Regions from separate parts of the Rhodococcus sp. 27YEA15 genome, predicted to be linked through region 1. Evidence: riboswitches for the same ligand, from Rfam matches in the RefSeq annotation. Region 1 holds a riboswitch; each other region holds the start of a gene.
The links. Region 1 has a riboswitch for S-adenosylmethionine ahead of ABH922_RS18070 (amino acid ABC transporter permease). Riboswitches for the same ligand answer to the same signal wherever they lie in the genome.
Positions count from the first base shown of each region.

Region 2: linked by a shared signal. The riboswitch ahead of ABH922_RS02230 (LLM class flavin-dependent oxidoreductase) and the one ahead of ABH922_RS18070 (amino acid ABC transporter permease) in region 1 are both predicted to bind S-adenosylmethionine.
Region 3: linked by a shared signal. The riboswitch ahead of ABH922_RS00105 (aminotransferase class V-fold PLP-dependent enzyme) and the one ahead of ABH922_RS18070 (amino acid ABC transporter permease) in region 1 are both predicted to bind S-adenosylmethionine.
Region 4: linked by a shared signal. The riboswitch ahead of ABH922_RS27180 (LLM class flavin-dependent oxidoreductase) and the one ahead of ABH922_RS18070 (amino acid ABC transporter permease) in region 1 are both predicted to bind S-adenosylmethionine.

Region 1 is NZ_JBMHHW010000001.1:3,875,741-3,883,394, forward strand. It holds gene ABH922_RS18050 (GNAT family N-acetyltransferase) at 1-464, opposite strand, end outside; gene ABH922_RS18055 (FAD-dependent oxidoreductase) at 533-1,642, opposite strand; gene ABH922_RS18060 (ABC transporter substrate-binding protein) at 1,653-2,624, opposite strand; gene ABH922_RS18065 (amino acid ABC transporter ATP-binding protein) at 2,660-3,484, opposite strand; gene ABH922_RS18070 (amino acid ABC transporter permease) at 3,481-4,452, opposite strand; SAM riboswitch class I at 4,700-4,794, opposite strand; gene ABH922_RS18075 (sulfite exporter TauE/SafE family protein) at 4,996-5,763, shown strand; gene ABH922_RS18080 (HAD-IIA family hydrolase) at 5,801-6,619, shown strand; gene ABH922_RS18085 (O-succinylhomoserine sulfhydrylase) at 6,707-7,654, opposite strand, start outside.
Region 2 is NZ_JBMHHW010000001.1:471,727-479,380, forward strand. It holds gene ABH922_RS02200 (TetR family transcriptional regulator) at 204-857, shown strand; tRNA gene ABH922_RS02205 (tRNA-Glu) at 973-1,045, shown strand; tRNA gene ABH922_RS02210 (tRNA-Asp) at 1,200-1,273, shown strand; tRNA gene ABH922_RS02215 (tRNA-Phe) at 1,346-1,422, shown strand; gene ABH922_RS02220 (hypothetical protein) at 1,721-1,945, shown strand; gene ABH922_RS02225 (hypothetical protein) at 3,028-3,249, shown strand; SAM riboswitch class I at 3,406-3,499, shown strand; gene ABH922_RS02230 (LLM class flavin-dependent oxidoreductase) at 3,504-4,583, shown strand; gene ABH922_RS02235 (NtaA/DmoA family FMN-dependent monooxygenase) at 4,613-6,007, shown strand; gene ABH922_RS02240 (MFS transporter) at 6,076-7,443, shown strand; gene ABH922_RS02245 (lipase family protein) at 7,455-7,654, opposite strand, start outside.
Region 3 is NZ_JBMHHW010000001.1:24,998-32,651, reverse strand. It holds gene ABH922_RS00125 (amidase family protein) at 1-232, opposite strand, end outside; gene ABH922_RS00120 (DUF6616 family protein) at 260-586, opposite strand; gene ABH922_RS00115 (hypothetical protein) at 995-1,609, opposite strand; gene ABH922_RS00110 (putative leader peptide) at 1,660-1,806, opposite strand; gene ABH922_RS00105 (aminotransferase class V-fold PLP-dependent enzyme) at 1,855-3,180, opposite strand; SAM riboswitch class IV at 3,232-3,346, opposite strand; gene ABH922_RS00100 (PucR family transcriptional regulator) at 3,407-4,942, opposite strand; gene ABH922_RS00095 (DUF917 domain-containing protein) at 4,939-5,976, opposite strand; gene ABH922_RS00090 (DUF917 domain-containing protein) at 5,998-7,107, opposite strand; gene ABH922_RS00085 (hydantoinase/oxoprolinase N-terminal domain-containing protein) at 7,104-7,654, opposite strand, start outside.
Region 4 is NZ_JBMHHW010000002.1:462,433-470,086, reverse strand. It holds gene ABH922_RS27205 (MFS transporter) at 1-372, shown strand, start outside; gene ABH922_RS27200 (sensor histidine kinase) at 442-1,611, opposite strand; gene ABH922_RS27195 (response regulator transcription factor) at 1,611-2,303, opposite strand; gene ABH922_RS27190 (DM13 domain-containing protein) at 2,451-2,903, shown strand; partial or broken gene ABH922_RS27185 (DoxX family membrane protein) at 2,903-3,328, shown strand; SAM riboswitch class IV at 3,835-3,947, shown strand; gene ABH922_RS27180 (LLM class flavin-dependent oxidoreductase) at 4,002-5,087, shown strand; gene ABH922_RS27175 (NtaA/DmoA family FMN-dependent monooxygenase) at 5,112-6,479, shown strand; gene ABH922_RS27170 (MFS transporter) at 6,557-7,654, opposite strand, start outside.

The DNA.
Region 1 (7,654 bases):
TGCACACCGATCTCGTCGGGCGTGAGATTTCGGTCGAAGAGTGGGGTGTATCCGCTCGCGAGATACAACGCCACCGCTTCGGGTTGACGCGGCCCGGTGGTCAGGTACACCTTTCGATATCCACGCTGGGCGATCACCCGTTCCAGTTCGCGGACCACGATCTTGCCCAACCCACGCCGGCGATACCGGTTCGAAGTCCATATTCTCTTCAATTCGGCAGTACCGGAATCGAATTGACGAAAGGCTCCGCCCGCGATGGGCTCGTCGCCGATGGTCAGTACCAGTAGCGCACCGTGCGGTGATGCGAACTCCTCCGCCGGGTACGTCTCGAGGTCCGCAAGCATCTCCGCTCGCGTCCCGCCGTATCTGGCGCTGTACTCCGTGGCCAGCTCGGCGATCAGCGGAGCGGCCAACCGGTCACTCTGCGCCACCGAACGAACTCGCAACTCGCCCAGTCCGTCCACGAACAGCGACCCCTCCTCGCGTACCCGCTGTTCGTCGACGGAACTCTCTCTCGATGCCACATCCTGGCTCAACGCAACCCCAATCGAAAAACTTCCGGGGCAAGGACATCTCCGCTCACCAGATCGGAGACGAGTTCTCCCAGCGCCGGACCGAACTTGAAGCCGTGACCGGAGAATCCGGCCGCGACGGTTACCGCCCCCACCCGGTCGATCACGAAGTTGCTGTCCGGAGTGTTGGTGTAGAGGCAGGTCAGGGATTCGACCTGCGCCGAATCGACGCCGGGTAGCCAGGCCTGCGCGTACTCCACCAGACGCTGCTCCCCCGCCGCGCTCGGGGTGTAGTCGCGCGTCGCCGGTGTGACCTGCGGACCGGTGGCGTGCTCGCCGATCTTGACGCCGTCCTCGGATCCGAGGCCGTAGATTCCGGCTGTATTCAGCTGGGCGCCCGGATGGTGCACGAAGCTGGGCCAGGCGACGGCAGGGTCGAGCGGCACGAAGTGCGCGGGCTGTTCCTGCGTCGTGCGCAGTTCCGGCAGGACGATCGACTCGCCGAGCCCACTGCGCGCGATCAAGTCCTCCGTCCAGGCCCCGGCCGCTATCACGACGTGCTTGGCGGCTGTGGTGCCACTGCCGGTGACCACGTCGACGCCGTACGAGGCTCGTGCGACCTGCTGCACTTCGCTCTCGTGTCGGACGTCGGCCCCGGCCAGCCTCGCTCCCGCCTTCAGTGCGGCCACCGCACGGTCGGCGTGCAGACGGCCCGCGTCAGGATGATGGAACACCGTCGTGTCGAACCTCAGACCCGGCCAACGGGCGCAAGCCTGCTCCGGGGTGAGGATCTCGCCCTTGATGCCCAGCTCCGCCAATACCGTCGCCTTGGCCTGAACAGCCTCGGGCAGGCCGTGATCGACCGCGCCGGTGAGCTCGAGGAAACCGGTGTCGGTGAGATCCTCGAGCTCGCGCCACAACGGCAGTGCCTGTGCTGCCAGCCGAGTGTAGAACTGGTTGTCGTACGCCTGTCGGTAGATCCGTGATGTGCCGTAGGACGCGCCGTGCTTGTGTCCGGGTACGTGCTGTTCGAGAAGAATTACACGCTGCCCGCGCGTGGCCAGTCGCCAGGCGGCGGAGGCCCCTACGAGTCCTCCGCCGATGACCACTACGTCGACGATGTCAGTCATGAAAGGCAGCTCACGAGGTCTTGGGGAGGCCGGGCGGGTTGATCAGGGACTTGTCCACGGCTTCGGTCGTGATGTTCCATCGTTCGAGAACCTGCTTGTACGTGCCGTTCTCGATGGTGTGGTTGATGGCGTCACTGATTGCCTGGATCAAACCGTTGTCCTTCTTCACCAACACTGCGATCTGACCCTGCAGACTGTCTCCGGCACCGGAGAACTCGCCCACCACTTCGGTTTCACCGGACTGCTTGGCGTGGAACTGCGAGGACGGGTTGGGACCGAAGTAGGCGTCGATACGGCCGGACTGCAGCGGCAGGTAGTAGTCGGTGGTGTTCTGGTAGTAGACGATGTCGGTCGGTGCCAGACCGGCCGCTACGTTGTCTTCACTCCACTTGACCAGCAGCGCTTCCTGATTGGTTCCGGAGCCGACCGCGATCTTGCGCCCGGCGACGTCCTTGGGTTCCTTGATGGAGATTCCGGAGCCCTTCTTCGCCTCGAACGCGAGCGTGTCCAGGCGGTAGGTGGCGAAGTCGTACTTTTCCTTACGCTCTTCGGTGACCGTCACGTTGGAGATGAACGCATCCGTCTCGCCCGAATCGACGCGAACGAAGTTCTGTGCCCAGTCCGCCGTCTGCAGATCCACCTTCAACCCGAGCACGTCCGCGATCAGGTAGGCGAAGTCGGTTTCCGATCCGATGAGGGTCTTGTCGTCGTCGGCGTAGAAACGCAGCGGCGGAGCGGATCCGGCGCTGCCGGTCACGCGTAGGGTGCCGCGGTCACGAATGTCCTGCGGGACCTCCGCCGCAATAGAATCCACCTTGTCGGTGGAGATCCGGTCCTGGTCCGCGGTGAGGTTGTAGCCGGATGCGGAAGTGACGGTGCCCGCGTCGGAATCGGCATCGGCACTGCTGCACGCTGCACTGAGCAATCCGACCGTGGCGAGTGCCGAAATCAGGAAGGTAGCGCGCTTGGATCGGGAAGACATCTATTTTTCCTTTCGGGAAACAAACTGAGTGCGCGTCAGAGAACGCGGGAGAGAAAAGCTTTCGTTCGTTCGTGGGTAGGGTTGTCGATCACCTGGGAGGGTGGGCCCTGTTCGACGATGACGCCGCCGTCCATGAAGACCGCGGTATCGGCCACCTCGCGGGCGAACCCCACCTCGTGAGTGACGATCACCAACGTCGCACCGTCGCGGGCCAGTTGCGCCAGTACCTCGAGCACTTCGCCCACCAGTTCGGGGTCGAGCGCCGACGTCGGTTCGTCGAAGAGGATGACGGCCGGCCGCAACGCCAGTGCCCGGGCGATCGCGACGCGCTGCTGCTGCCCGCCCGAGAGTTGACGCGGATACTGATCGGCCTTGTCCGCCACTCCTACTCGCTCGAGTAATGCTCGCGCCTCGCGATACACCTCGTCCCGATCACGCTTCTGCGCCGACAGCGGCGCCTCCACCACGTTTTCGAGGGCGGTCAGGTGGGGAAACAGATTGAAATTCTGGAATACGAAACCGATGTGCGAACGCTGCTTGAGAACTTCTCGAGGACGTAACTCGTGCAGTCGGTTTCCCTTGCGCCGGTAGCCGATCAGCTCACCGTCGATGCGCACCGTTCCCCGATCGACTTTCTCGAGGTGGTTGAGGGTACGCAGTAGCGTCGACTTACCGGATCCGGACGGCCCCAGGATCACGGTCACTTCGCCCTTGCGCACCAACAGGTCAACGCCGGCAAGTACTTCCAGGGTTCCGAACGACTTGTGAATCCCGCGTGCCTCCACGGCATACGCGGTGTCCTCGGTTACTGCGGTTGCAACTACCTCGGTTGCGGTACCGTCGACCAGTTCTGTGCTCATCGGGAAGCGCCTCTCGGAATGTCGAGGCGCGCGTCGCGGATCTCGACGAATTTACTTCGGATCTTCTGCAACGGCGTCTGTGGTAACGAACGTGCCGAGCCGCGGGCATAGTGCCGTTCGATGTAGTACTGGGCGATCGAGAGCAATGTTGTCAAGATGATGTACCAGATGGTCGCGACCATCAGCAGCGGTACCACGCGGCCGCTGCGTCCGAAGATCACCTGGACCTGGTAGAAGAGTTCGGCGATCGCCATGGTGGACACGATCGAGGTGCCCTTGAACAGTCCGATGACCTCGTTGGCGGCGTTCGGGAGAATGCCACGCATGGCCTGGGGAAGAACGATCTTGAAGAACTGTCGGGCCCGCGGAATCCCGAGTGAGTGCGCCGCTTCGATCTGCCCCTGATCGACGGAGATGATGCCGGCGCGAATGATTTCCGCCGAGTACGCCGCCTGATGCAGCGCCAGCCCGATGACGGCGGCGGTGAATCCGCCGATCACACCGCTGACCTGGAACGTGAAGAATTCGGGTCCGAAGGGGATTCCGAGTGACAAGCTCTGGTAGAGGTAGGTGATGTTGAACCAGAACAGCAACTGCACGATCAACGGGATCGAGCGGAAAGCCCAGATGTACGTCCAGGAAATCACCTGAAGCACGGGGTTGTTCGACAGTCGGCCGATCGCCAGGAAAATACCGATTCCGAATCCGAGGACCGTGCCCCACAACGTCAGCTTGACGGTCATCCACAACGCTGCCAGTACCGACTTCGCCGTGAAGTACTGGGCAAATGTCGGCCAGTCCCAACCCGGGTTGGTGGCCAATCCGTGAATGAACTGCGCAAGCAGCACCAGCACTACGACACTGACCACCCATTGGCCCGGATGCCAGGTCCTGGCGACTACCAGTTCGGAATCGGGCAGATTCTCGTACTCCGACTCTTTGCTGCGAACATCGGTGGGCGCACTCACTGTGAGCTCCGGGGGTGGGTGGACATCGCGAACAGGCCTTTCGAGTGCAGCTCGTCGAACGCCGTCGCGTCGAGCACGGGGCGGTGAGCCGGGGAGGAAGATGGTTTTCACTGCGGGGCGGCACCGTGGACCGGCCGGAAGAGCCGTGGTCCGCGCTGTCGACTCAGCGACAGTGACAGGAGGCTGTTCGGCACAGATCTATGTGACGACGACTGTGCCCGGCGTGCGAGGTGGTTTCCATGAGACTCCTCCATCGGTCCTGGCGGTAGCACCCGCACCCGATCACTCGGGGGGTTGCTGCGACGTCGACGAGCCAGGTCTCTCGGTCGCTCTGGATGGTGCCCAAAGACTAGACGCAGAATCGAAGATCGTCAAATTCTGTATTGCATTGTGCTGCAATAACAATAGTCGAAAAATAGTATTGGAATCGTCTTGATTTCAAGCCTGTCGCATCACCGGTGGGCCGTGTTTAATTCTTTGCCTGTCGACAGCAGACCCAACCGGGCGCTCGAAGCCCTCGACTGCTGCCGTAGCCTCTGCCGAGTGAACGGACTGGAAGCAATTGTCATCCTGCTGGCGGGGGTCGGCGCCGGGGCGATCAATGCCGTAGTCGGCAGCGGCACTCTGATCACCTTCCCGACTCTGGTGGCATTCGGAATGCCGCCGGTGACCGCCACGATGTCCAACGCGGTCGGACTCGTGGCGGGCGGAGTCTCCGGCACCTGGGGGTACCGCCGCGAGTTGGCCGGTCAATGGAACCGTCTCCGCTGGCAGATCCCCGCGTCCGTCGTCGGTGCGGTGCTCGGCTCCTGGCTGCTGCTGCATCTGCCGGAAAAACTGTTCGAGACCATCGTGCCGATCCTGCTGGTACTCGCACTGGCACTGGTGGTCCTGCAACCGCGCATCCAGGCATGGGCGAAGAAACGCTCGACGGAAGAAACCGGCCTCTCGGCGAACCGACTCGCGTTGCTCACCACCGGGACATTCCTGGTCGGCATCTACGGCGGCTACTTCACCGCCGCCCAAGGCATTCTCCTGATCGGGGTGATGGGAGCCATACTCCCGGAAACCCTGCAACGGATGAACGGTGCGAAGAACCTGCTCTCACTCCTGGTCAACATCGTCGCCGCTGCCATGTACATCACGTTACGATTCGATCAGATCAATTGGGCAGCAGTAGGTTTGATTGCGGCAGGCTCCCTCGTCGGCGGCGTACTCGGCGCCCGGTACGGACGTCGCCTCTCCCCCACGGCACTGCGCGCGACCATCGTCGTCGTCGGCCTGATCGGACTGTGGCGGCTACTGGCTTGACTGCCCACATTCAGGCCCGCTCGCTCATACTGGACACATGAGTACCACAGAGGAACAGACCGGCTGGACGTACCTGATGGACATGGACGGTGTTCTCGTCCACGAGGAGCACATGGTTCCGGGAGCCGACACCCTACTGGCCGAATTGACGGCCAACGAGATTCCGTTCATGGTGCTCACCAACAACTCCATCCGGACTCCGCGGGATCTGCGTGCACGTCTGCTCAATTCCGGCCTCGACATCCCGGAGGAGTCCATCTGGACGTCGGCATTGGCCACCGCGACGTTCCTCGCCAGTCAGCGCCCCGGCGGCAGCGCGTACGTCGTCGGCGAATCCGGTCTGACCACCGCACTGCACGACATCGGCTACGTCTTGACCGACAGCGACCCCGACTACGTGGTCCTGGGCGAGACCCGCACGTATTCCTTCGAGGCGATCACGACGGCGATCAGGTTGGTCGAACGGGGATCACGCTTCATCGCCACCAACCCCGACGCCACCGGCCCGTCCCGAGACGGCTCGTTGCCCGCCACCGGATCCGTGGCCGCACTGATCAGCAAGGCCACCGGCCGCGAACCGTATTACGTCGGTAAGCCCAACGCCCTGATGATGCGGTCGGCGCTGCGATCCATCGGGGCGCACTCGGCCAACACACTGATGATCGGTGACCGTATGGACACCGACGTCGTCTGCGGCCTCGAAGCCGGCCTACAGACCATCCTGGTCATGACGGGCATCTCCACCCGCGCCTCGGTGGAGTTGTACCCCTACCGGCCCACCATCGTCCTGGACTCGGTGGCCGACCTCATCGGAAAGACCTCCGATCCGTTCCGCCGCAACACCCCGAACAGCTAGCCCGCACAACGGCAGCCTGCATAACGACGGGGCATTTCACGTCAGCGTGAAATGCCCCCGATCAGCGTCCTCGAAGGGACATGCGACTTATCCCTCGAGTGCACGCCTGAGATCGTTCACCAGATCGACCGTATCTTCCAGCCCGACCGACAGACGGATCACACCGTCCGTGATGCCCACTGCTGCACGACCTTCCGGCCCCATGGCTCGGTGCGTCGTGGTAGCGGGATGGGTGATCAGCGACTTCGCGTCACCCAGGTTGTTGGAGATGTCGATCACCTGAAGTCCGTTGAGAACCTCGAACGCCCGCTTCTTGCCCTCACCATCGGCTGCATCGAGCTCGAAGGTGACCACGGTGCCGCCGCCGCCCATCTGCGAGAGAGCCAGCTCGTGCTGCGGATGCGACTTCAGGTACGGGTACTTCACCCACTTCACACCCGGATGGCCTTCGAGGAACTCGGCGATCTCGAGCGCCGACGCCACCGAATGCCGAACACGCACCGGCATCGTCTCGAGACCTTTGAGAAGGGTCCACGCATTGAACGGGCTCAGCGCCGGACCGGTGTGCCGCATCAAGTTCTGAACGGGGCCTTCGATGTAGTCCTTCGGGCCGAGGATCGCACCGCCCAGGACACGGCCCTGACCGTCGATGTGCTTGGTTCCCGAATACACGACGACGTCCGCACCCAGATCGAAGCTGCGCTGCAGCAGCGGCGTCGCGAACACGTTGTCCAGCACCACCTTCGCGCCGGCAGCATGGGCGAGTTCCGAGACCCGGCGCACGTCGACGAGTGACTGCATCGGGTTGGACGGGGTCTCGAAGAACACTGCCGTGGTGGGCTCGGAGAGCGCCTTTTCCCACTGCTGGTTGTCTTCACCGTCGACGAAGACGGTCTCCACGCCCCAACGCGGCAGGATCTCGTTGCACACCACGAAGCACGAACCGAAGAGACTGCGCGCCGCGACCAGACGATCGCCCTTTGCCAACAGGGCTGCCAGAGCGACGAATACGGCCGACATTCCGCTGGAGGTGGC
Region 2 (7,654 bases), 3.4 Mb from region 1:
GTGCGGGACCGCGGCTGTGTCGCACCGGAGCGCCGGCTGAACTGGTGATGGGCCCCGATTCAACTCCGAGGTCGGAGCGGATTAGGTGGTACGCAATCCTCGCGTAGGCCATTCTTGAGGGGATATTGTGAGGTTTAGGGGGATACGGGTCTTGAAATGCCTGGATTCACCGGTCGTCAACTGTGAGAGGCATAGCACCGTCAATGGCACGTCAACAAGAGCGTGCGCGGCGTACCCGCGCCAGTCTGGTCGAAGCGGCCGCAATCGAGTTCGCCAAGCGTGGATACGCGGCGGCGTCGGTCAACACGATCCTGGAAGGTTCTCGCGCGACCAAGGGCGCGATGTACTTCCATTTCCAGTCGAAGGAGGATCTGGCGCGAGCGGTCCTGACCTCGGCGATCGACTCGTTCGGCGAAATCACCGAGCGATGGTCCGCGAGGACGGATCTGGATCCGTTCGTCGTTCTGCACGGTCTGGTTCTCGACATCGCCGAGCTGTTCCGCTCCGATGTCATCGTCCAGGCGGAGTTCCGGCTGATCATCGAGCCCGAGTTCTACGCAGACGTGCAGTCCGGTGGCGGGCAGGTGTGGGGTCGAACTGCTCACGCGCTGGCCACCCGGGCACAGAGCGAAGGGTTGCTTCGAGACGGGGTGGATCCGGCGAAGTTCACTCGGGTCTTGGCGGCAAGCCTGGCAGGGCGTCGCTACATGGCTGATCTGATCGCGAACAGCGGGCACATCGCGGAGTGGTTCGAAGAGTCACTCGAAGTCATTCTCGACGCCATGGCTTCGCCGGAGTGGCTGGAGGAGTTTCGACGGACCGGTTGGCCGACCATCGAACCCCTCGTTGCAGACTGAGAACGTGTTTTATGCCCACTGAGCTGGCGATTTGGGTTTTTCCGGCGCTGTGCCATAAGCTATCCAAGCTCCCAACGGAACGCCGTTGGGGTACTGGTTCGGAGTGATCCGACGGGCCCCCTTCGTCTAGCGGCCTAGGACGCCGCCCTTTCAAGGCGGTAGCGCGGGTTCGAATCCCGTAGGGGGTACGCTTTGCGAAAGTGAAGCGGTTTTGCGCAAGCAAGACGATGTAGTATGGTTTGACCCGCACGACAAGCTTTGAGATGCTCGAAAGCAAGGCCAGGACAGTGGTTTTGGAGCAGCCCGAAGATGTAGTACGGTTTCACAGCAAGGAAAAAGCAAGGCCCTGTGGCGCAGTTGGTTAGCGCGCCGCCCTGTCACGGCGGAGGTCGCGGGTTCGAGTCCCGTCAGGGTCGCAAAGTGATGTATTTCCCCCATGAAAGGGAAATGCATTGCAGTGCGATAGGCATTCGGTTCGGGTGCCGTCCGGCCAGGTAGCTCAGTTGGTACGAGCGTCCGCCTGAAAAGCGGAAGGTCGCCGGTTCGATCCCGGCCCTGGCCACCATTAATTCAAGCCCTGTTCCCGGTGTTCTTCATGAACACGAGGACGGGGCTTTTCGGTATCTCGGCCGGAAGCTGTCCCGGGTTCCAGAGATTTTTGCAGCACCTGACTTCATCAGGAGTTGCAGGTGATGTTCGATCCGCGCACACCGTGAAATTGTGCAGGGGCGAGTCGCTTGTATGCAGAACGCGAGAAGTTCTGCGAGCCCGTGGCGTTGCGGCACAGCTCCAGTGAAGCGGCGAGAATCGTCGGTGTGAATTGTCAAAGGACGAAGCGTCGGCGCTCCGGCAGTCGGTGGAGCGTGGAACAAATCGCCCGGACCCTGCGGCGCGATTTCCCCGACAACCCGCAGATGTACGCGGCCGACGAAACGATCTACCTTTGCCTCTGCATCCCGGGTCGTGGCGGGCTGCGCCGTGAGCTTCGCACAGCATTGCACACGGGCGCTGCCCGCCGGAAGTCTCGACGCCAGGCTCGACAGCGGCAATCGCGGTACCGCGACCCGGTGGTGATGATCAGCGACTGACCTGCCGAGATCGAAGACAGAGCCGTACCCGGCCATTGGGACGGTTACCTCATCATCGGCAAGAACCACACCTCCACCATCGGAACACTCGTCGAACGCGCCACCTGCCACGTCATGCTCGTACACCTACTTGGCAATCTCGGAGCCGAAGCGATGTGCGAGGCGCTCACGGCGCGATCGGGCAACCGCTGCCGCATCTGCGTGGCTCGCTGACCTGAGCCACGGCAGCGCAATGGCGGACATAAAGCTTTCACCATGGACACGGCCATGCCGGTCTACTTCTGCGATTCAGCCTCACCCTGGCAACGACGGGGAACCAAAACACCAACGACGCACTGCCCCAATATTTTCCGACAGGATCGAGCCTTTCGATTCGCAGTCCCGAAGGCCTCGAAAGGGTCGCCCACGAACTCGACACCAGACCCGAAAGGCGCCTGGTGCGGCGTGGGACAAGTAATTGGACAGTTGGTCTGCGGTACTTGCTTTGTATGCGAGTTGCGCCTGTGGTTGTGCGGGGCGTGTGACGGCGTTGATGCGGTCCAGGTCGGTGCGTGGCCGGGATCGCGCAGCGGGCTCGGATCATCGGGCTCGCATCCGAGGGCGAGTCGAACACACGGATCGCCGAGCTTGTCGGCATGGAACATGACAGTGATATCGCCCGTATTCCTTGTGGGCGTTGCCGATCCAGTGCGATGACGACGACGAGTGGGAGCGCCAGGTGAGCGATCTGCCCTACTTGTCACCGGGTGGCCCGGCAACGACGGCCGTAACTCGGGGACGCCGAGGACGAGTTCCGCGCTGCCGTCGAGAGCCGCTTCTACGCGACGTGACGTGACGTGGCATGGCCTGACCGTCGCGGGGACACGGGACTGATTCATCGCACAGGCGCCCGGCGACAGGGCCGTTCCTGATATCGGGACAGCGCGACTGCGTCGTTACCGAGGGTCGCATGTCCGAGGCGAAGTAGATCTTCGACGCCGCTGACCTCCTCGGGGCGGAGATGCTCAACGCCGCCGAGGATGGGTATGGGGGGATGGATATGTAGGGTGCGGGTATCGCCGGTTCGGCCTTGCATCTGTCGCGTGTGCCTGGGCGTACCCTCCACTACCGGCAATCACAAGCTGTCGTCCTCGCACAAGCTCGCGGACAGCGGATTCGAATGGCACCTGAACGCGCTGCTGAACTTGAAGAACAATGCTGCCTACATACATCCGGGTCTCACCGCTGCGGAACTGAAGGAGACGAACAGCGGGGCGGAGCGTCTGGTCGAGGCCGCCGAGCCGGTAACGGCCGCTCGGCGGTAGGCCGTTACCGGCCGGACCAAAGTACGTCGCGGCACCGGCCCGGGTTGTCGAAGCGCAACGGTTTCGATCACTGTGAATGTATTGAGTGTCCTTGTAGTCCAATGTTATTCGTGCACTGCAATTTGACTTGCTCGTTGGCTGCGGCATACATTGCAACGACCATCCAGAGTGGCTGAGAGACCTGGCTCGATGATGCTGCAGCAACCCGCTTCGTTTCGAGTGTGGGTGCTACCGCCAGGACCGATGGAGGACGCATGACCGTATTTGCTGTTGGTATCGAGCTGGACGGCGAGGGTACACATCCGTCGGCTTGGCGTCGTAGCGCGTACAGCCCGGATCAACTGCTCACCGGCAAGACCATTCGTCTGCGGGTGGCTGCTGCCGAGAACGCAGGATTCACTTTCGCTACGTTCGACGATTCCATTCTGCCGCCGACCGGTGAAGTACGCGGGCGCATCGATGCCGTCGCACGGGCGTCGTACGTAGCGCCGGTGACGAGCACTATCGGCTTGGTTCCGGTGGTAGGGACGTCGTATGCGGAACCGTTCCACACGTCGTCGCAGTTGGCGACACTCGACTACTCCTCGCGTGGTCGCGGAGGTTGGCTACCGGTACCCGTTGCCGATCCAGCGGCGGCAAAGACCTGGGGGAGGCCCGCGGTTACGACGGACGCCGATCGGGCACGCGAGCAGCACGACTCGGTGACCGTGGTGCGTGAGTTGTGGGATTCGTGGGAAGACGATGCCGTCGTCAGGCACTATGCCACGGGGCGGTTTCTCGATCGGGATCGGCTGCACTACATCGATTTCGAGGGGAAAACGTTCTCCGTGAAGGGTCCGGCGATCGTTCCGCGTCCGCCGCAGGGTCAGCTCGTCGTGTTCGGTCGCTACGGCCAGATCGATCCGCGTCAGGCCGATGTCGTTCTCGTCACCGGAGATTCGGTGGAGTCCATCGCCGCTGCGGCAGTGGCGGCGCGCAATGAGGGTGCGCTGTTGGTGGTAGCAGAGTTGGACGTGGCCCTGGACACGCCGGCATCGGTCGCATCAGAGCGATTGGCGGACTTGAATTCTCATGTGGAAGCGCGGGAGTCCGGTCGATTCGGATTCTCCGGCGATCCGCTGCGGTTGGCGGCGCTGTTGGGAGAGCTCGGATCGCACGTCGACGGTGTGCATCTGCATCCGTTGGTTCTGGACGAGGAACTTCCGGTGTTGGCCAAGCTCGTGCTTCCGGAGCTGTCGAAGTCCGGGTTGACGCGTCGCCCGGTGCCGGGCTCGTCGTTGCGGGCCAACCTCGGCCTGGCGCGGCCGGCCAATCGATTCGCCCACACTTCCTGACTTGACTTCGTGCTAAGGATATCTCGGCAATGACTGCATCTCGCTCCGCTGCGCCACGCCCCGACGCGCAGGTTCACTTCGGCGTCTTCTTCCAAGGCGTCAACCACACCACTATCTGGTCCGATCCCACCAGTGGATCGCAAATCGACTTCGAGACGTTCCGGCGGCTGATCCTCACGGCCGAGCGTGGACTGTTCGACGCGTTCTTCCTCGGCGAAGGTCTGCGCCTGCGTGAACAGGACGGCAAGATCCTCGATCTCGACATCGCCGGACGGCCCGACGCGATCGCGCAGCTGGCTGCGTTGGCCGCGATCACCGAGAACATCGGTCTGGTCGCGACTCAGAACACCACCTACAACGAACCGGCGGATCTCGCCCGGCGGTTGTCGGGTCTGGATCTTCTCTCCGACGGCCGCGCCGGCTGGAACGTGGTCACCACGGACAACGCCTGGACGGGCGAGAACTTCCGCCGGGGTGGATTTCTCGATCACGAATTGCGCTACGAGCGTGCCGGACAGTTCATCGACACAGCTCGGGCACTGTGGGATTCGTGGCGCGACGACGCGATCGCACAGTCCCGTTCGGCGGAAAACTGGGCTGGGCCGGATGCGGTGGCCACGGTACGACGTGAGACGTCGCAGTTCGACGTCGACGTCACCGCGACCTTGCCGCGTAGCCGTCAGGGGCATCCGGTGATCTTCCAGGCCGGTGATTCCCCGAGCGGCCGTGACTTCGCTGCCAGTCGTGCCGACGTCATCTTCTCCCGGCACGGGACGGATTTCGACGACGCACTCGAATTCGCGAACGACATCCGAGCCCGGCTGCGCAATGCCGGCCGGCCCGAGGACGACATCAAGATTCTTCCCGGAACCCAGATCGTGTTGGCGGAGAAAGAATCCGAGGTCGAAGAAAAGGTTCGCTGGGTTCTCGAAGGTCAGTACACCGGACAGACCGCGTTGTCGTTGGTCGGTCTGGTATGGGGCAAAGATCTCTCCGACCGCGATCCGGACGGTCCGCTCCCCGAGGAAGATCCGGTTCCGCGCCCGGTATCCGGGACACGAGGTGCATTCCGGGACGGAAACGATCCTGTCGCAGTTGCACGCGAGTGGCGGGCTCTGGCCGAGGCGAAGAACCTCTCGCTGCGTCAGGTCGCCATCGAGACCACTACGCGGTCCGGCTTCGCGGGAACACCCGGGCAGGTGGCGGACACGTTGACGCATTGGGTGCGTCAGGGTGCTTCCGACGGCTTCAACATCACGCCGTACCTTGTTCCGAGCGGTCTGGACGAGATCGTCGACTGGTTGGTCCCCGAGTTGCAGGATCGCGGTGCGTATCGCACCGAGTACACCGCGTCGACGCTTCGTGGGCATCTGGGTCTGCGGGACCCGCTCACGCGCCGTGGTCCTTCGGAAGCTGCAGGGTAGAGGTCCTGTCTCGTACTGCTACGGCGCCAGCTGAATCCACGAAGGTGGGTTCGGCTGTTCGCTGGGAGATAGTCGTCTGTGTCGCGGCCGGATTCACGACGTTGTTGGATTCCGCTGTCCTGGGAATCGGGGTTCCGGTCATCCGAGCTTCACTCGGGGCGACCACGTCCGAAGTCCAGTGGATTCTTGCCAGTTATTCGCTGACCTTCGGGCTCGCGTTGGTTCCGGCCGGCCGACTCGGTGATGTCGTCGGGCGGCGGCGGCTGTTTCTGTTCGGCTTGAGCATTTTCGCGGTGATGGGTGTAGTGGGGGCGCTGGCCTCGGATCCGTCGATGATCATCCTGGCCCGCTTGGGGCAGGGGATCGGTGCGGGCACGGTCAGCTCGCAGGTGTTGGGCATCATCACCGATCGGGTATCGGGCCGGGCCAGAGCGAAAGCGCTCGGGGCGTACAGCACTGCGGGTGGGCTGGCGGGGGTGTCCGGGCCGATTCTCGGTGGATTGTTGCTCCGGTACGTCGACCCTGATGTCGGCTGGCGGATGTTGCTTGTCCTCAACGTGCCTTTCGCCGTGCTCACCCTGGTATTGGGTTTCGTTTTCCTGCGTCGTGATCGGCTGACGTCTTCGGGTATTTCGATCGATGTCGTGGGGTTGGCATTGCTGGCTGCGGCAACCGGATTTCTGCTGTGGCCGGTGGTGAACAGAACCGGTGTGCTCGGCACGGTCGCGTTCCTGCTGGCTTCGGTGCTCACCGCAGTGGCGTTCTGGTTCTGGGAGCGGCATTTCGCGGCGCGCGGCGGGACACCTGTTCTGTTACCGTCGCTGGTCGCGGCGCGCGGATTCACCCTCGGAACTACGGTGGCGTTGTTCTGGTTCGGCTCGGTGCTCGCAGTCAATGCCGTGTTGAGTCTGTATCTGATCGACGGGTTGGGGTTCGAGCCGCTCAGTGCTGCCTTGATCATGACGGGCAGTTCGCTTGCGATGGCGGTGATGTCGACCCTGGGGTGGCGGGTGGTGGCGCGTTTCGGGCGAGCGGCGATCGTTGCCGCGATCATCGCGGAGATATTGGTGGTGATCGGCTACGTCCTGGCGGTGAATCTTGTTCCCCGCGACCATCTGATCGGCGTGCTCGTCGTTCTCGCGGTGCTCTCCGGTGTCGCGAGTGGGTTGGTGGATGCACCCAATCGAATGCTCACCCTCGAGTACGCTCCTCCCGGCGCGAACGGCGTCGCCGCAGGATTTCTGCAACTCTCCCAACGCCTGTCGGCCACGCTCAGCTTGGCGGCAGTGTCGGGTATCTATCTGGGAAGTCTCGGGTCGTCGCCGGACGGATTCGGTCGAGCCGTCGCGTTGGCCCTCGCGTTGTGCGTGGTGATGTTACTTCTGTCGTTGGCGAGCGCAATAGCGGACGGTCACCGCCGTCGAAGTGAGCGGTGACCGTCCGTTGATCAGCAGGCGCTCTTGACCGGTGCGCCGTTGATGCGATCGAGCAGGAACGACACTGCGAAGGGCGCTGCGGTGACAGCACCGAAGTCGTGATTGAGCGTCGTACCGGTGAGAATCGGCGGTGTGATGTTGTCGCGGGTGAACTCCACTCGCGCACCGAGAGCGCACCATTCGTTCTTGAGGTCCTCGACCGCATAGTGCG
Region 3 (7,654 bases), 3.9 Mb from region 1:
ACTGGACGGCCTTGATGATCGGTTCGACCTTCTCGATTCGGGTCACGGTATCGGCGAAGACCTCTTCGATCGACACCTCCTTGGCCCGTATCCGGTACGCAAGGTCGGTCGCGTCCGAGTTGCCGATCGAATCCTCTTCAGTGAAACAATGAACCAAGCCCATCATCAATCCCCTGTCTTGTTTCTCGCGGCCGCCTGCCGTCCGGCCGTCGTCGTTCGAGCGATCACGCATATTTTGTCGCCACCTGCCGATCCGAATTCACGACTCCACGATCAAGTCCGAAACTTCGTCGACAGACTTCAATTCGCCGTGCACGTTGACTTGGTCGAAGTAGTCGTACCAACCCGAACCCTGAACGGAATCGAGAAAGTACTCGACCGACGCGACTTCCCAGATGGCGAACCAGTCGAACCCCGAGGCGCGACTGTCGCCTGATCCATCTATTCGACCCCACCCGAGGGTTGTGCATCCATCCAAAGATTTCACACTGTTTCGGACACCCTCGAACAACTCGATCCGGTCGGATCGGCTCAGATTCGCGAACGCCGCGTTCGCCTTCCACAGTTCGACCACAACGAAGACCATCGACCACACCCCTGCGCGTTGGATTCGGATATCGGACCACACTCCTCGCCGTCTCGCATTTCGCCCGACAGACCCTGACACAACCAGCTGATCATAATTTGATCTAACTAGTTGGCATGCAACACATTTCAATACACTTGGCACATATTGAACGATCGGGTCTCGCCAGTCGGAGCGGCAGGCGCAAGCGCGTATTACCTGGTTCACCTCGCTGTGAACCTCGAGTCTTTCCCGATGAGAACTCGGGTGCTACGTCAGAAACCATAACGCTCGGCGCCGTTGAACGTCACGGAGAAAAATTGACCTAAAATTGTCAATATCAGACATCGGTCGATTTCTGCTCGGACATGACAAAACTGGGGGACCACCGACAAATTCGGCGATCCCCCAGTTGGGAAAAAAGATCGATCAGGAAGCGAGAGTGCGCTGACGAGGCGGCAGACCGAAACGTCCGAGCACATCGTCGACTGCTGTGGAGGCCGTGACCAGCCCACGATCCTGCAGCCACAGAATCGTTCCGTCCACCAGATACTCGAGCGTGCGCGGTAGGGCCAGCGGCAGCAACGTGACGCCGTCCGCGACGTCAGCAGCTCTGATATCGGCGATCAGGCTACCGAGCCCGCTCGGGGTGCCGACGTAGTGCAGCGAGGACGGGATACGGCGCTCGGTGAGTGCACTGTCGAGTTGCGCCAATTCCTTGCGCGCGGCACGCGCTTCCGGGGCAATCAGGATCTCGAGATCGACGAGCACGACGACACTGTCTGGGTCGCGACCCTCCTCGGCGATCGCGGTCCGGACGCGTGCGCGTTCGAGTTGGGCTTCACGCAGGTCGGAAGCGCGAATCCTTACCACATTGGTAGGAAATGCGGCCAAATCGAGGACACGTTCGTTCTCGGTGAGGTCAACCCAGTAGTCGCCACCGATCACAGGCGAGTTTCCCGGGGCAGACGCCGCTGCCGGGTGATGGCCTGCGCCGGTGAGCTCGACCGCTACGTGCAGGGCAGGTGAAGTACGTGAAGACATCTGTAGACCTCCGAAAATCAGAAAAAATCGTGATGAGCGCGAGACGATCGTCAGCTCGAACACATTCCTGACGACGTACGGCAGAGGTCGACATGGCGACGGCCCCAATGGGCAGCCCAGCTGCTCACGGAAATATCGGAAACATCCCAGCGGCTCACGGAAGCACGCGATGCGCCCATGAGTTCTGCTGTTGCCATGTTCACCATGGTAGTGGTCCGTTCGGGTTTTCGGTGACCGAGCTCAGCTCAGACGCACTCGGCGGCACCGGCTTTCTCGTCTGACCCGACGAGAAAGCTGCGGGTCTCGGGCACCGGATTCCAGGAACCCGCCGTTTTCTCGTAGTTCCAATCACGCTGATCGGAAACCAGGATTTTCACGGCGTCGATCAATCGCTGTACGTCGTCCGAGCTGCTCCCCAGCCCGAGGCTCGCACGCACGGCACCTCCGGACAGGCCCAGGCGTGCCAGTGCCGGATGTGCGCAGAAACGTCCATCCCGGACACCGATGCCGTGTTCGGCGGACAGAAACGCCGCGATCTCACCGGGCTCGTAGCCGGCGACGGTGAAGGTGACGATTCCGACCGCGTCGGGAGCGTCGGCCCACAACCGAACCACGTCGACGCCGACAATGGCGGACAATCCGTCGGTCAGCTGCTCCGTCAGGGCCTTCTCGTGCTCGGCGATCGCATCGAAGTCCAAGGCCTGCAAGGTTTCACAGGCGGCGGCAATGGCTGCAGCACCGAGCACGTTGGGTGAGCCTGCCTCGTGGCGAGCGGGCGCACATGCCCACTCGGTGGACGTGGTCGTGACCTCACGCACCGCGCCGCCGCCGGCGAGGTACGGCTGAGCCTGGTCGAGCCAGTCACGGCGACCGGCGAGCACTCCGGAACCGAACGGCGCGTAGAGCTTGTGACCGGAGAACGCGATGTAATCGACGCCGCATTCCTGCAAGTCGATACGACGGTGGGGTGCCAGTTGAGCGGCGTCCACCAGGATGCGGGTGCCGAGTCGGTGTGCGATCTCGGTCAGGCGAGCAATCGGCAAGATCTCACCGGTGACATTGGATGCCCCGGTGACGGCGAGCAGCGCAGCGGGCTTGGTGCACAGTTCGGCCACCAGGCGCTCGATAGTCTCCTCGACGGTGTCTGCGGCAGTGACGACGCGAGCATCGTTCCACGGCAACAGGTTTGCATGATGCTCGACGTCGAGCACAACGGTGCTTCCCGGTACGCACTGGGCGAGCAGGTTCAGCGAATCAGTGGTGTTGCGGGTGAAGACGACCACCTGGTCCTCGGAACAGTTGAGAAAACGCGACACCGATTCGCGAGCGTTCTCGTAGGTCAGGGTGGAGATCCGCGATGCGTAGCCCGCGCCGCGGTGAACACTGGCGTACGTCGGCAGCAGTTCCGCAATGCGGTCTGTGACCTGCGACAATGCCGGAGCGCTCGCCGCATAGTCGAAGTTGGCGTACGGCAGCTCGCCACCCTGGACGAGGGGAACCAGAAGGTCGGAGCCGGAAACCTGGGCGATCGGCGCGGTGCGGCAGGCGTCGGCACTCAAAACAGCAGTCATCGAAGACAATCCTCACGTTCAAGGACTCTTTTCGGGTGAAGTTCCCGGACGAGTCCGCGCTTGCCACATTCGTTTTCGAATGCAGCCGGGTCGTCACCCGGAGCACCCCACCGCGGAGGAGGGTTGCCGACCAGCAAGCCGGGGCTGAACACTGGTACTCGTGACCTGCAAACGAGGATGGCAGTTACGTCCCCCGGTTGTCAAGACGAAATCTGAATGGCGCGCGTCACTCCCGGACTGTTCGGCACGCGAGGTGCAATGCGAGCCGCGTCTCCGGATCGCCGAGATCGACTGACAGAAGCCGCTGAATGCGCTCGATCCGGCTGGAAACAGTGTTGCGGTGCAATCCCATTCGAGTAGCGGTGTGTGCCAGCGACGATTCCTCGTCGAGGTAGGTAGACAACGTGTCGAGCAGCTCGCCCCCGGCGGCCCGCAGTGGCGCGAGCAGTGCCGCAGCCGCGGGTTGGAACGTGTCGGTTCGTGTCCAAGCCAGCAACAACTGAGCCAACCCGAGTCGGTCGACGTGCAGAAATCGTCCGGTTTGAGAACGTGAACCCGCCAGGCGGGCGGCGTCGCCCGCCTCCGACAGCGAGATACCGATTCCCGCAGGTCCCTCATGTGCCCGTCCGACGCCGAACCACGTGTCCATCGTGGGATCCAGGCGATCCTGAGCTGCGCGGATGCTCTCGGCAAGCCGAGTGATCGACTCCGGGCGCGGCTCGCCCGGCAGCGTGGTCCACGAGGCCCACCCGTCGGCCTGTTCCACGACGTTGGCGGTGATGCCCTCCGCTGCCAACGCCTCCGCGACCTCGCTGCGTCTGGCAACCAGGTCTACGTCTGCGACGGTCAGGACCTTGATGCCGATATGCCAACCGTCCAGTGCCCAGCCGGCGTCGAGCGCACGCCTGAGTAAACCGGGCGTGGCGTCGCCGGTGGTGTCGACGAGCTCACTCAACAGCGCGCTTCGCCGGCGCGCCTCCCGTTCGTCGATCATGCGCGCCACTGCCAGCCTGTGCCCCACCGCCAACGATGCGACGTCGAGAACCACCGCCAGAGAAGCTTCTTCGACACTCTGGCGTACCGGAAGCACCACAGCGAGCCACGGTTCGCGTACACCTCCGGACATCACCGGGCAGGCGATCAGCACTCCACCCGAATCGAGTTCCAGAGTGGTGGGCGCGCTCCGGTCTGACAACGAACCCGCGACCAGACGATCGTTCTCGGTGAACACGTCCGCACCGATCAGTGGGCGACCCGCCGCATCCAGGACAAGGAATGGTCGTTGAAAAGTGTTCAGCAGCACGGACAGTAGGTTCTCGACGGTGAGACCGGCGCGCTGCCCGGCGTGCGTGGCTCGGAGAACGGCATCGGCCATCACCGACCGCGAATTCGACAGCAGATCACGGAGCTCGACGCCGAACCTCCACGGATCCGTGACCGCAAGAACCACCACCCCGAGTCGATCGGCCAACAACGTGAGGTTGGAGTCGTCGACGGCCGGCTCGGCCACCGCTACAACTTGACATCCGGTCGCCACCGCTCGCCGGAGCAACGCATCGAAGGTCCACTCCCCCGTGTCGATCCGATCGAGGATCACCAGAACCGAACCAGAGCCGACTGCGGCCGAGATCGCTGCAGCAGACTTCGTGGCCTCGGCCGTGAGCGCCCCTACGACGGTGACAACAGGATCACCACTGCCCGCCAGGCGGTAAACACTGCCGAACCGCGGATTATTCAGCAAGGCTGAAACACTCGCACTCATCGCACCTCCGTGAGAACAGCATCGTGATCGATTCCGAAGGCTCTCGGGCCCACCACGTCGAGCCTGACCTGATCCTGGGACCACCAGGCCGGTCCGGGTAGAACGAGGACCGCGACGTCCTGTCCCGGATGGACGGACTCACAGGCAACGAAGTCGCCCGTCCGGACGTCCACGAGCACGACGATGTCCGGGCACGTCGCTGTCATCTCGCCGTCCGAGGACACACAGAGGTACTCGCTCTCGAATTCGACCCGAAGGACCGCCGCGCTGTCTTCGACGATGACGTTGCCGCGACGGGTGTCTGCACTCGTCTTACGTACTGCTCGCACGCGGCCGCTCCCCAGCACCCGCGCGTCGATCAAGGCAGCAGTGCCCCGCCGGCCCCGCGACATCGCAAGCTGCTCACCCAATCGGTGTGCTCGGGACAAGGTCCCCGGAACGGTCGCCGATCGAACCGTACCCGCGTCGACGGGAGCAAGTGCCAGTGCCCCCCATCCACTGGTTCGCCCGATCAACGACCGGATCGCCACCTCGACACCCGGTACGTCCACCCGGTCGACGACGGTGATCAACCCACCAGGCTGCGCCAACGTGACGGGGCACAATTCCAGACCTGCTGCAGCCAAGGAGAAATGGTCGAGCCGGGGCATCGCTCGGCCGAGGAGGTCGGCATCGACCACCGGCACCCCGAGTGCCAGCGCGGCGGCGATACCGGAGAGGGCATTGAGCCCACCACCCTCGAACGTCATCACCGCAGTGGGGCTCCGGCCGGTCCACCGGGACATGGCTTCGGCGGTGTCGGCGAATTCGCGCCCGGACGGTAGCTGCTCCTCGAGCGCGAGCGCCGAGCCGACGAGTCCGACCGGCATCACCAGCGCGTCATCGGGGAGTTCGGGCGGTGCAAGCACCTCGACCCCCGACGAGGCGATCAGATGGCGCAGCATGTCCACGAGCAGACGAGGGTCGCCGCCCCCGCCGCAGCCCAGGACAACCGCACCCGCCGCAATCGCGTCGAGTTCGACCTCATGGACCACGCGCAGACCGTACACAGCTCGCTATTGTGCCGGCCACGCCCGTTCGAGCGACTCGACCGGCACGAACTCACGATCCAAACCGAAGCAGGACGGCCCGAACACCGCCAACGCCTCCGGTGTCCGCATGATCGGCGGGGTCGCGATGCCGATGACTGCCACCCGTTGCCCGTACCGAAGCGCTTCGGTGGTGACCGGCTCGGCACTGTCCGCCTCCACGATGCAGATCAGGTCCGGAACCATCGCCACCACTACACCGGATCGCAGAGCAAACAGGTTCTCGTTCTGGAACTGCACTTCGAGTTCGTCGCCGTCCTCACCGGCCATCCGGACGGAGCCGCGAGCGAACCCCTCGTCGGTTCGGCGGTCCACGTCGATCACCTTGCCCTGAAAGAGAACTCGACCGTATCCGTAGATTGTCTCGGTGAGACCGTCTACCAAAGCCTGCACAGGATCGAGTCGCTGCTCACGAGAGGCGCGGATGGAACGACCGATCGCCAGCGCCAACGACAGCGTGCGAGGAATAGCCGTGCGCTTGACGTCTGCGCCCGTCATCGAATATTGCGCGATGTGTGCCATCCCGCCGAAGCGTGCGGTCACCCCGCGTGCCAGGCCCTCCAACCTGGCGTTGTCCGTACCGGTGTCGAAAATCGCGACCTCGTCGTGCTCGTTGGCCATCGCCAACGGGCTCGCCGAAATCCCGTAGACCGAGAAGGTTTCCATTTCCAGTTGGGGAAAAGCGCGTCCCATGCCGTCGGCGTCCACCACCGGAAGCCCGCGCCGTGCGGCAACCAGTAGGGGAATCATCGAGTTGATGCCACCGCACTCCATCGGCATGGTCGCATCGGCCGATCGCCCCGAATGTCGCTCGAGTGTGGTGAGTGCCAGTTCTGGTTCCGTTCCGCGCGGCATCTTCTCGACGACGACGGTCGGTGCGCCCATCTGCGCCACAGGGATCACCCACGCGTCGTCATCGAGTTCCTCGGGGTCGAGGACAGTGATCGCCCCGACTTCGCCCAGGGCCTGGGCAACCAGCATCTTGCCGACGAACGGGTCACCGCCACCACCCGTGCCCAGCAGTGCCGCGCCCCGGGCGAGGTCGTCGAGATCTGCGGTGCGTAGTGTCCAACTCATCGTGCGCTCTCCTGGCTGACGGCGACCGGACTGCTGCGCAGCGCCAGGTCACCTACTGCTTTCACTCGAATCCGGGTCGCGTTGCCCGGTAGGTACGGGATCGGTACCTCGTCGAATTCGACGATCTGCACCGACTCTGGCCGTGCCCCCGCAGCAACAGCCCGGTCGATCGCTTCTTGACGAGCATCGTCGGCGACCACCTGACGGTATCCTTCGCGGACTGCCTCGACCCGATCCACTTCACCGCTGACCTGCGCGATGGCCGCGCCGATCGCGTTGGCGACGTCGAACCTCTCCGGTCGGACGACGGCACCCAGACCGGGAAGTTCACGCTCGAGCAATACCGATCCGCCGCCGACCGCCACCACGGGCAACGGGTTCGACGTCGTACGCATCTGCTCGACCGCATCGGCGACCCGACGTGAGATACCTTGCAGCGCTGCAGCTACCAGGGCGCGGTCGAGATGTGCGACGGCGCTGCGATCGCCGACGGCCGCCAGACCTGCGGCGACGGCGATGTCGGTGGCGGTGAGAGTGTCACCTCCGA
Region 4 (7,654 bases), on a different contig from region 1:
GTTCTGATCGCCGCCGCCGGCTTCTTCGTCGTCGCACTGATGCACGGACACCAGCGGGACATCTACGTGGCCAGCGCGATCATCGGTATCGGACTCGGGTTGGCATTTGCCGCGATGTCCACCGTCGTGGTCGCAGCTGTCCCCCTTGACCAGACCGGTGTCGCCAGCGGCATGAACGCCAACATCAGGACTATCGGAGGATCGCTGGGTGCCGCCGCGATGGCAAGCATCGTAGCGGTGGGCGCGTCCCCCTCCGGCGTGCCTCTCGAGTCCGGCTACACAAACGGATATCTGATGCTCGGCGGTATTTGCATTGTCGCAGTATTCGCTGCCCTGCTCATTCCGAAACAGCCGAACCTACCATCCCTGTGAAACCACACGTGAATAATAGATCAGCGCCTAAAATGCGTCCGAGATTCGACCCGGCGATGTCATGGACCATCACATCGAGATTCCCTGTCGGCGCTGATCGAGTCCTTGGAGCGGAAGGGTGACGTCCAAGCAGAAACCACCTTCGACGGATCTGGCGTACACGTCTCCGCCGTGCGCGTGGACGATGCCACGAACGATCGCGAGCCCGAGACCTGCGCCCGAGGCAACACCAGATGACGAGTCTGCCTGCCGAGCGGCATCTCCTCGCCATCCCACGTCGAACATGCGCCCCAGGTCTTCGGTCGACACCCCTGACCCGTGATCGAGGATGCTCAACACCAGGTGCCCGTCGTCACGCGTGGTCGCCGAGATGAGGATTTCGGATCCGTCCGGGGTGTACCGGATGCCGTTGGCAAGAAGATTTCCGATCGCCCGAGTCAATTCACGGGCGTCACCCCACAGCGTGTGCCCTGTCATACCGTTCTGGCGTATCCGGATATCACGCTGCAAGGCAACTTCCTGCACGTCGGACACCGCATCGGAGACGAGGTCGAGTAAGTCGACGATCTCGCATCGCAGACCGAACGATCCGCTCTCGATCCGTGAAAGCTCGAACAGATCGTCGACCATGTGATTGACGGTATCCACCTTGTCCCTGATCAACCGCACGTACAGGTCGGGGTCTGCGACGACACCCTCACCGAGAGCTTCTGCCATTGCCCGAATTCCAGCGAGAGGAGTGCGTAGATCGTGCGAAATCCATGCGAAGAACTGACGGCGCGCGGCATCGAGCTTGTCGATCTCGGACCGCGCGTCGGCCAATCTCTGTGACGTCTCGGACAGTTGTTCGGAGAGTTCGTTGAACTCGCGCCAACCAGGGTTTTGCGGGTCGAGCACATCGCCGTCCGCGATCTGTCGGGTGGAGCGGATCAAACTCGAAATCGACCGTTTCGCAACACGGGTGGTGATCAGCCATGCAGCACCCACACTCATCAGCGTCGAGACGGCCATCACCCAGCCGAGCACCACCAGATCATGAGCGGAGAAGAACATTTCGATCAGTACCATGATCGTCGAGCAGGCTATCGACAGCACCGCAGCCGCAACAACGACAACGAATTGAGACGCTATCGAACCATGCCTGTTGATGCGCAACACAATCCACGCCACGGCAGTGATCACCGCGGTACACGTCACCGTCGTTCCGACGATCAGCAACAAATCATGCACGGCCGGCATCAGGAATCAGCACCTGTACCGAACTGGTAACCCGCGCCCCACACTGTGACCAGGTGGCACGGAAACCGCGGATCTTCCTCGATCTTCTCGCGCAGCCGCCGGACATGCACAGTCACCGTCGACGCATCTCCAAACCCCCATCCCCACACTTCACGCAGTAATTCCTCACGGCCGACCACACGACCGGCATTGCGGATCAAGTACACGAGGAGCTCGAACTCTCGTGTGGTCAAGGAGATCTCGTCGCCTTTCGTCCATACCCGCCGACGCGTGAGATCGACTCTGAACTGATCTGCCTCGATGATCGTCTGCACTCCCCCTGCACTCCGGCGACGCAAGAGTGCCTGCGCCCGAAGCTGAAGCTCGCGCATGGAGAACGGCTTACCGAGATAGTCGTCGGCACCACGTTCGAGCCCCTCGATACGCTCGTCGACCGCGGACAGCGCAGTCAGCATCATGATCGGCACGTCCGAGTAGCTGCGCACTTCACGGCATACGTCGTCTCCACTGCGACCCGGGAGCATCCGATCGACGATCATGAGATCCGGTATTTGCGCACGAGCAGCGTTGCCTGCACTGATTCCGTCGCCGTACTCCGTCACTTCCATGCCGGCGGCACGCAGGTACTCCCCCACGACCGATCTGACCGTCGGGTCGTCCTCCACAAGCATCACACGAGGTACAGAATTCACGACTCGACAATAGCGTCGACCCGACGGTATCCCCCGATTCTTACAGTCTCGACATAGTCCATTACGGGCTTGTCATATCCGAATGCATGCCGAGCTCGCGGTGATTGAGTGGGTGGGCAAGATTTCCTCAGGAAAGGACTCCACACCGTGCGTACCAAAGTCGGCATCGCCATCGCATCACTGTCATTGACGCTCGTGCTGGGCGCATGCAGCAGCCAGAACGACACCCCGGCAGCGGGTTCGAGCACCACCGTCGCCGATACTTCGGCGGCAGCGGCAATGACCCGAGGAACATCACACGAACTCTCCGGCACCTTCGCCGGCCTGAACGACAAGAAGGTCACCGGCGTCGCGAACGTAACCGGCAACACACTCACCCTCTCCGGCTTCTCGTCGGATGAAGGACCTGACCTCCACCTCTACCTCACCAACGGCACCGACGAGGCTGCCGTATCCGTGGGAGTCGAACTCGGAAGCGTCGCTTTCGCGAACGCATCCCAGACCTTCACCCTCAACGGTGCGAACGCATCGACCTTCACCGACCTCGTCGTTCACTGCGACAAGGCCAAGGCCGTGTTCGGCGCGGCAAGCCTTTCCTGATGGGGCGCAACCGGTTCTCTGCTCTCGTCGCACCGGTGTTTGCCGGTGCGACGAGAGTCGCCCTCGGCGCACTGTGGCTGCACGAGGGCCTTGTCAAGTATCGGGCTCATTTCGGCCGTGCCGACATTCTTCTCGTCGTCGACAGCACGTCGACGAACACTCGTGTCCCAGATCTCTACAAGATCTTCACCACCGACGTCCTGGGAACAATGCCCGGACCGTTCGGAATCGTCGTTCCGGCGGTGGAAACCGGTCTGGGAATCGCACTCGTCGTCGGGGTGTTCACGCGGGCGACTGCAACAATCTCGGCACTGGCTTTGTGCACGTACTGGCTCGCCGATCAGTTGACCGGGCAGTATCCGACGATGACGGCGCTGTCCGTCCTGGTGATTCTGTGGCCGATACCGTCTTCCACATTGTCGCTGCCGACCCTGCTCGGGAGGCGGCGGAGGGCGCCATACAGCGGATCTGCGTGCAGTCGTCGACGAGCAGAATCTCGACGACACGGCTTAGAGCGATCGGGGTGGCATCGGAGGCGCCCGAACGTGCGAGGCCGGGGACCTGTAGCCGATCCTGCCGGTACGCCTCGAGAATCGGCAGCGCGCACAGAGGCAGTATCAAGCAGCCACCCCTATCCGTGCCTCCATACCTGCGGTGACGAGTGAAACGGGGCGGAGGGATTTGCAGGAACAGCATGAAGCCGATCCGGGCCTGCGCGGTGGCGCCGGTGCGGGTAACAGGTCGTCGGGCCGGGGTGATCAGCCTGATGGTGTTTCCACGCAGGCAGCAACGACGGCAGATTCGGCGCGGTATCGAGTTTTCGAATCTGCCGGATCGAAACACTGGGCATTGACCTCGCTACCAGATATACAAGTTTGGCGTTGGGGCGCAGAGGTTTTCGGTACGAACTACGCATGTTAGATTGAGCTGCGGTCATGAGTACCAGCGTCAAGCCCTGGCTTGCTGGTCGGCAACCCTCCTGCGCGGTGGGGTGCTCCAGGTGACGACCGGGCGGGATCAGAGCAGATTCCGCAAGCGCGCAGGGGTGAGGACTGGAGCCCCGGTGTGCGTCCGCACTCATCCGAAAGGTCTTTGATCGTGGTTGGTTCGCCTGATTTTCTACACCTGGCAATCGAGATAGACGGCGCGGGAAGTCATCCCGCTGCGTGGCGGGCGTGGGGACACCCGCCCGAGCAGTTGCTCTCGCCCCGCATTCTTCGATCGACCACAGCAGCCGCGGAGAAAGCCGGGATCTCACTCGTCACCTTCGCCGACACGGTGGTACCGGAAAGCGCGCCGTATCCGGTGGGCAGATTGGATGCCGGGACCCGCGCCGCGTACCTCGCCTCGACAACCGACCGAATCGGACTCGCGCCGACGGTACAGACACTGACCACCGAGCCTTTCCACGTCGCCACCCAACTCGCCGGCCTCGATCACGCGTCGAGAGGACGCGCCGCCTGGGTGGTTGGCGCGGACAACTCCGCCGACGCCAACGATGCCGTCGGTTTCGCGGCCCGGAGCACCGAAGCCGCACGAGCCGAGGTCCGAGACGTCGTGGACCTCGCCCGTCGACTGTGGGATTCGTGGGAAGACGACGCCGTCATTCGTGATGCCGCAACCGGCCGCTACCTCGACCCCGACAAAGTCCACCATGTCCGATTTTCCGGCGAGTTCTTCGACGTCGTCGGCCCGCTGATCACCCCACGACCCCCGCAGGGACAGATCGTGGTCGTGGGTGACGCGGATCTGGGTGTGTCGGATCTTCTCGACATCACGCTGGTCTCCGGCCGCGACGAGACCGCGATCGCCGAAGGCGCTGCCCGACACGACGGATTGACCTTCGCCGAGATCGAGATCGTTCTCGACGACTCCGGCCAGGCGGCACAGTCCCGCCTCACCGCACTCGACGACCACGCGACGTGGCACGACAGTGGGCGGTTCCGTTTCGTCGGTTCCGCACCGGAATTCGTCGACTTGCTACGGTCCCTGACGGGCACCGTCGACGGTGTCCGGATCCATCCCGCCGTCGCCACCACCGATCTGGGCGTTCTGTACCAGAGCGTCGTTCCCGCACTGCAGGAGCTGTCCCTACACCGTGCGCCGCAGGTCGGCGCGACCCTACGCGAGACGCTGGGGTTGCCGCGCCCTGTCAGCCGCTACGCATCGCCGTCGACCCGCTAGTCACATACCTCTGAGGAGTTCGCCATGACCACTCCGGACACCGGAGCGCCGTACGACGCCGAAGCGCAAGTTCACCTCGGTGTGTTCTATCCGGGAATCGGCCCGCAGACCGTGTGGGAGGATCCGAAAGCCGCGGACCAAGTTTCCGCCGACACCTTCGTGACGGTGGCCCAGACCCTCGAGCGGGGACTGTTCGACGCCTTCTTCCTCGGCGACGGCCAACGCGTTCGTGAGAACCGGGGCGCGGTGTTGGCCACCGACATCGCCGGCCGTCCCGACGCCATCACGCAACTGTCGGCACTGGCGGGTGTGACCGATCGAATCGGCTTGGTTGCCACCCAGAACACCACCTACAGTCTTCCCGTCGACCTGATCCGCCGGCTCGCGAGCCTGGACCTCCTGTCCGACGGCCGGGCGGGCTGGAACATCGTCACTACCGACAATGCCTGGACGGGCGAGAACTTTCGTCGCGGCGGCTGGCTTCCACACGAGCGCCGCTACGAACGAGCCACCGAACTCGTCGAACTGGCCAAACAGTACTGGGGCGCATGGTCTCTCGGCGACGTCGCATCGAGCGTCGACGCCGACTCGTGGTTGCCGGGCAGCACCGCCGATGTCACCCGAACATCCGACATCCTGCGCGCCCGCGCGACGCCCACAGTGCCCGGGAGCCGACAAGGACGCCCGGTCCTGTTCCAGGCCGGCGACTCCGACGGTGGCCGTGAACTTGCCGCCCGCCACGCCGATGTCGTGTTCTCGGCGAACACCGAATTCGACACCGCCGTCGCGTACGCGCGAGACCTTCGGACGCGACTCGCCACCCACGGCCGGTCTGCGGACTCTCTTCGTATCCTGCCCAGCGCCACCGTCGTCATCGGCGACACCGCTGCGGACGCCGACGAGAAGGCTCGCTGGCTCCGCGAGAGCGCCTACAATCCGCACCGCGCCATCGCCTATCTCGAACATTACTGGGGTCAAGACCTTTCGGCATACGACCCGGACGGTCCACTGCCCGACGTCGAACCCGTCGACGGCGAACTCGATCCGTCCCGAGGAACGATTCAGATCGCGGACCGCACCGGAAAACTCGACCAGATCGCGCGCTGGCGTGCACTCGCCGACGAAAAGGGACTCTCCATCCGACAGTTGGTGCTCGAGGTCGCCCCGAACTTTCGGTACGTCACCGGGACGGCAGGCGAGATCGCCGACCGCTGGGCGTACTCGGTCCGGCACCGAGTGGTCGACGGATTCAACATCAACCCGTACCACCTGACCGATTCGATCGACGACCTCGTCGACAAACTCGTCCCGGCCCTGCAGGAGAGAGGCGCGTACCGCACCGAGTACACCACCCATACCCTCCGCGAGCACCTGGGGTTGCCTGCGGTGTGAGTGATACCGGCACCGCAGAACGTGAATCGGCCCTGCATCCATCTGGGTGCAGGGCCGATTCCCGTTGACGCTCAGACCTACTCGATCACATCGGCGACCGATCGCTCGCGCCGATCCGAATCGGCGGTTCCGGTCTTCGAATCATCGGACACGCTGGATGTTTCGCTACCTTTTCGGCGCAGGCGCGTTGCGGCGAGCACCCCGAGGATCATGATGGCTGCGGCGATCATGACAGCAAAGCGGTCACCACCGGCGGAGCCACCGACGTGCGATCGAACGGTCGTGGAGACCGCAACGAGCACTGCCAGTCCAACGGCATTGCCTATGTTCAGAGCGGTGGACGCGAGGCCGTTTGCCACACCCTGTTCATGCGGGGCCACGGCAGTGCTCGCGACAATCCACATGGCGGTCCAGGTAACCCCCTGCCCTAGACCCGAAATGACCAAACCTGGTACGAGTGCCCAGTACGAAAGCGACGACGAGAAACCCAGAGCAAGCACGATGGTTCCCGGCAGTCCGAGAGCGAAACCGGCGAGCAGAGCGCGTTGTCCACCAACATGATTGAGGAGTCGTTCGCCCAACTGCGTACCGGTGGCGATTGCCACCGACGGCAGCAGAAAAGCCAGACCGGTCTGCAGCGCGGACAGCCGATGCACGTTCTGAAGCAGCACCGTGAGGAAATACGGTAGAGCGCCGAACGTGCCCATGTAGACGAAGGTCGTCATGACACCGACTGCGACGTTGCGATTGCCGAGCAGACGCAGAGGCATCAGCGGGTCGGTCGAGCGCGACTCGATGACGACGAACGAAACCGCTGCCGCAATCGAGATGGCAAGCGCAGTGATGATCGGCCACGTCCCCCATCCGTCGGCCGGACCTTGTACCAGTGCATACACGAACAACGTGGCTGCAAGGGTGACCGAGGCAGCTCCTGGCAGGTCGAACGTACGCGACTCGGACCGAGGGACATCGCGGGGTATCAGGGCGAATGCGGCCGCTGCGGCGACACCGGCCAGGACGACATTGACGAAGAACACTGCAGGCCAACCGAACCATTGGGACAGTACGCCACCGAGTAATGCACCCAACGTCAGTCCGCTGGCACCGGCGCCGCCCCATATGGCGAGAGCTCGGTTACGCACACGCCCTTCCGCGAAGAGGTTGCTGATCAGCGC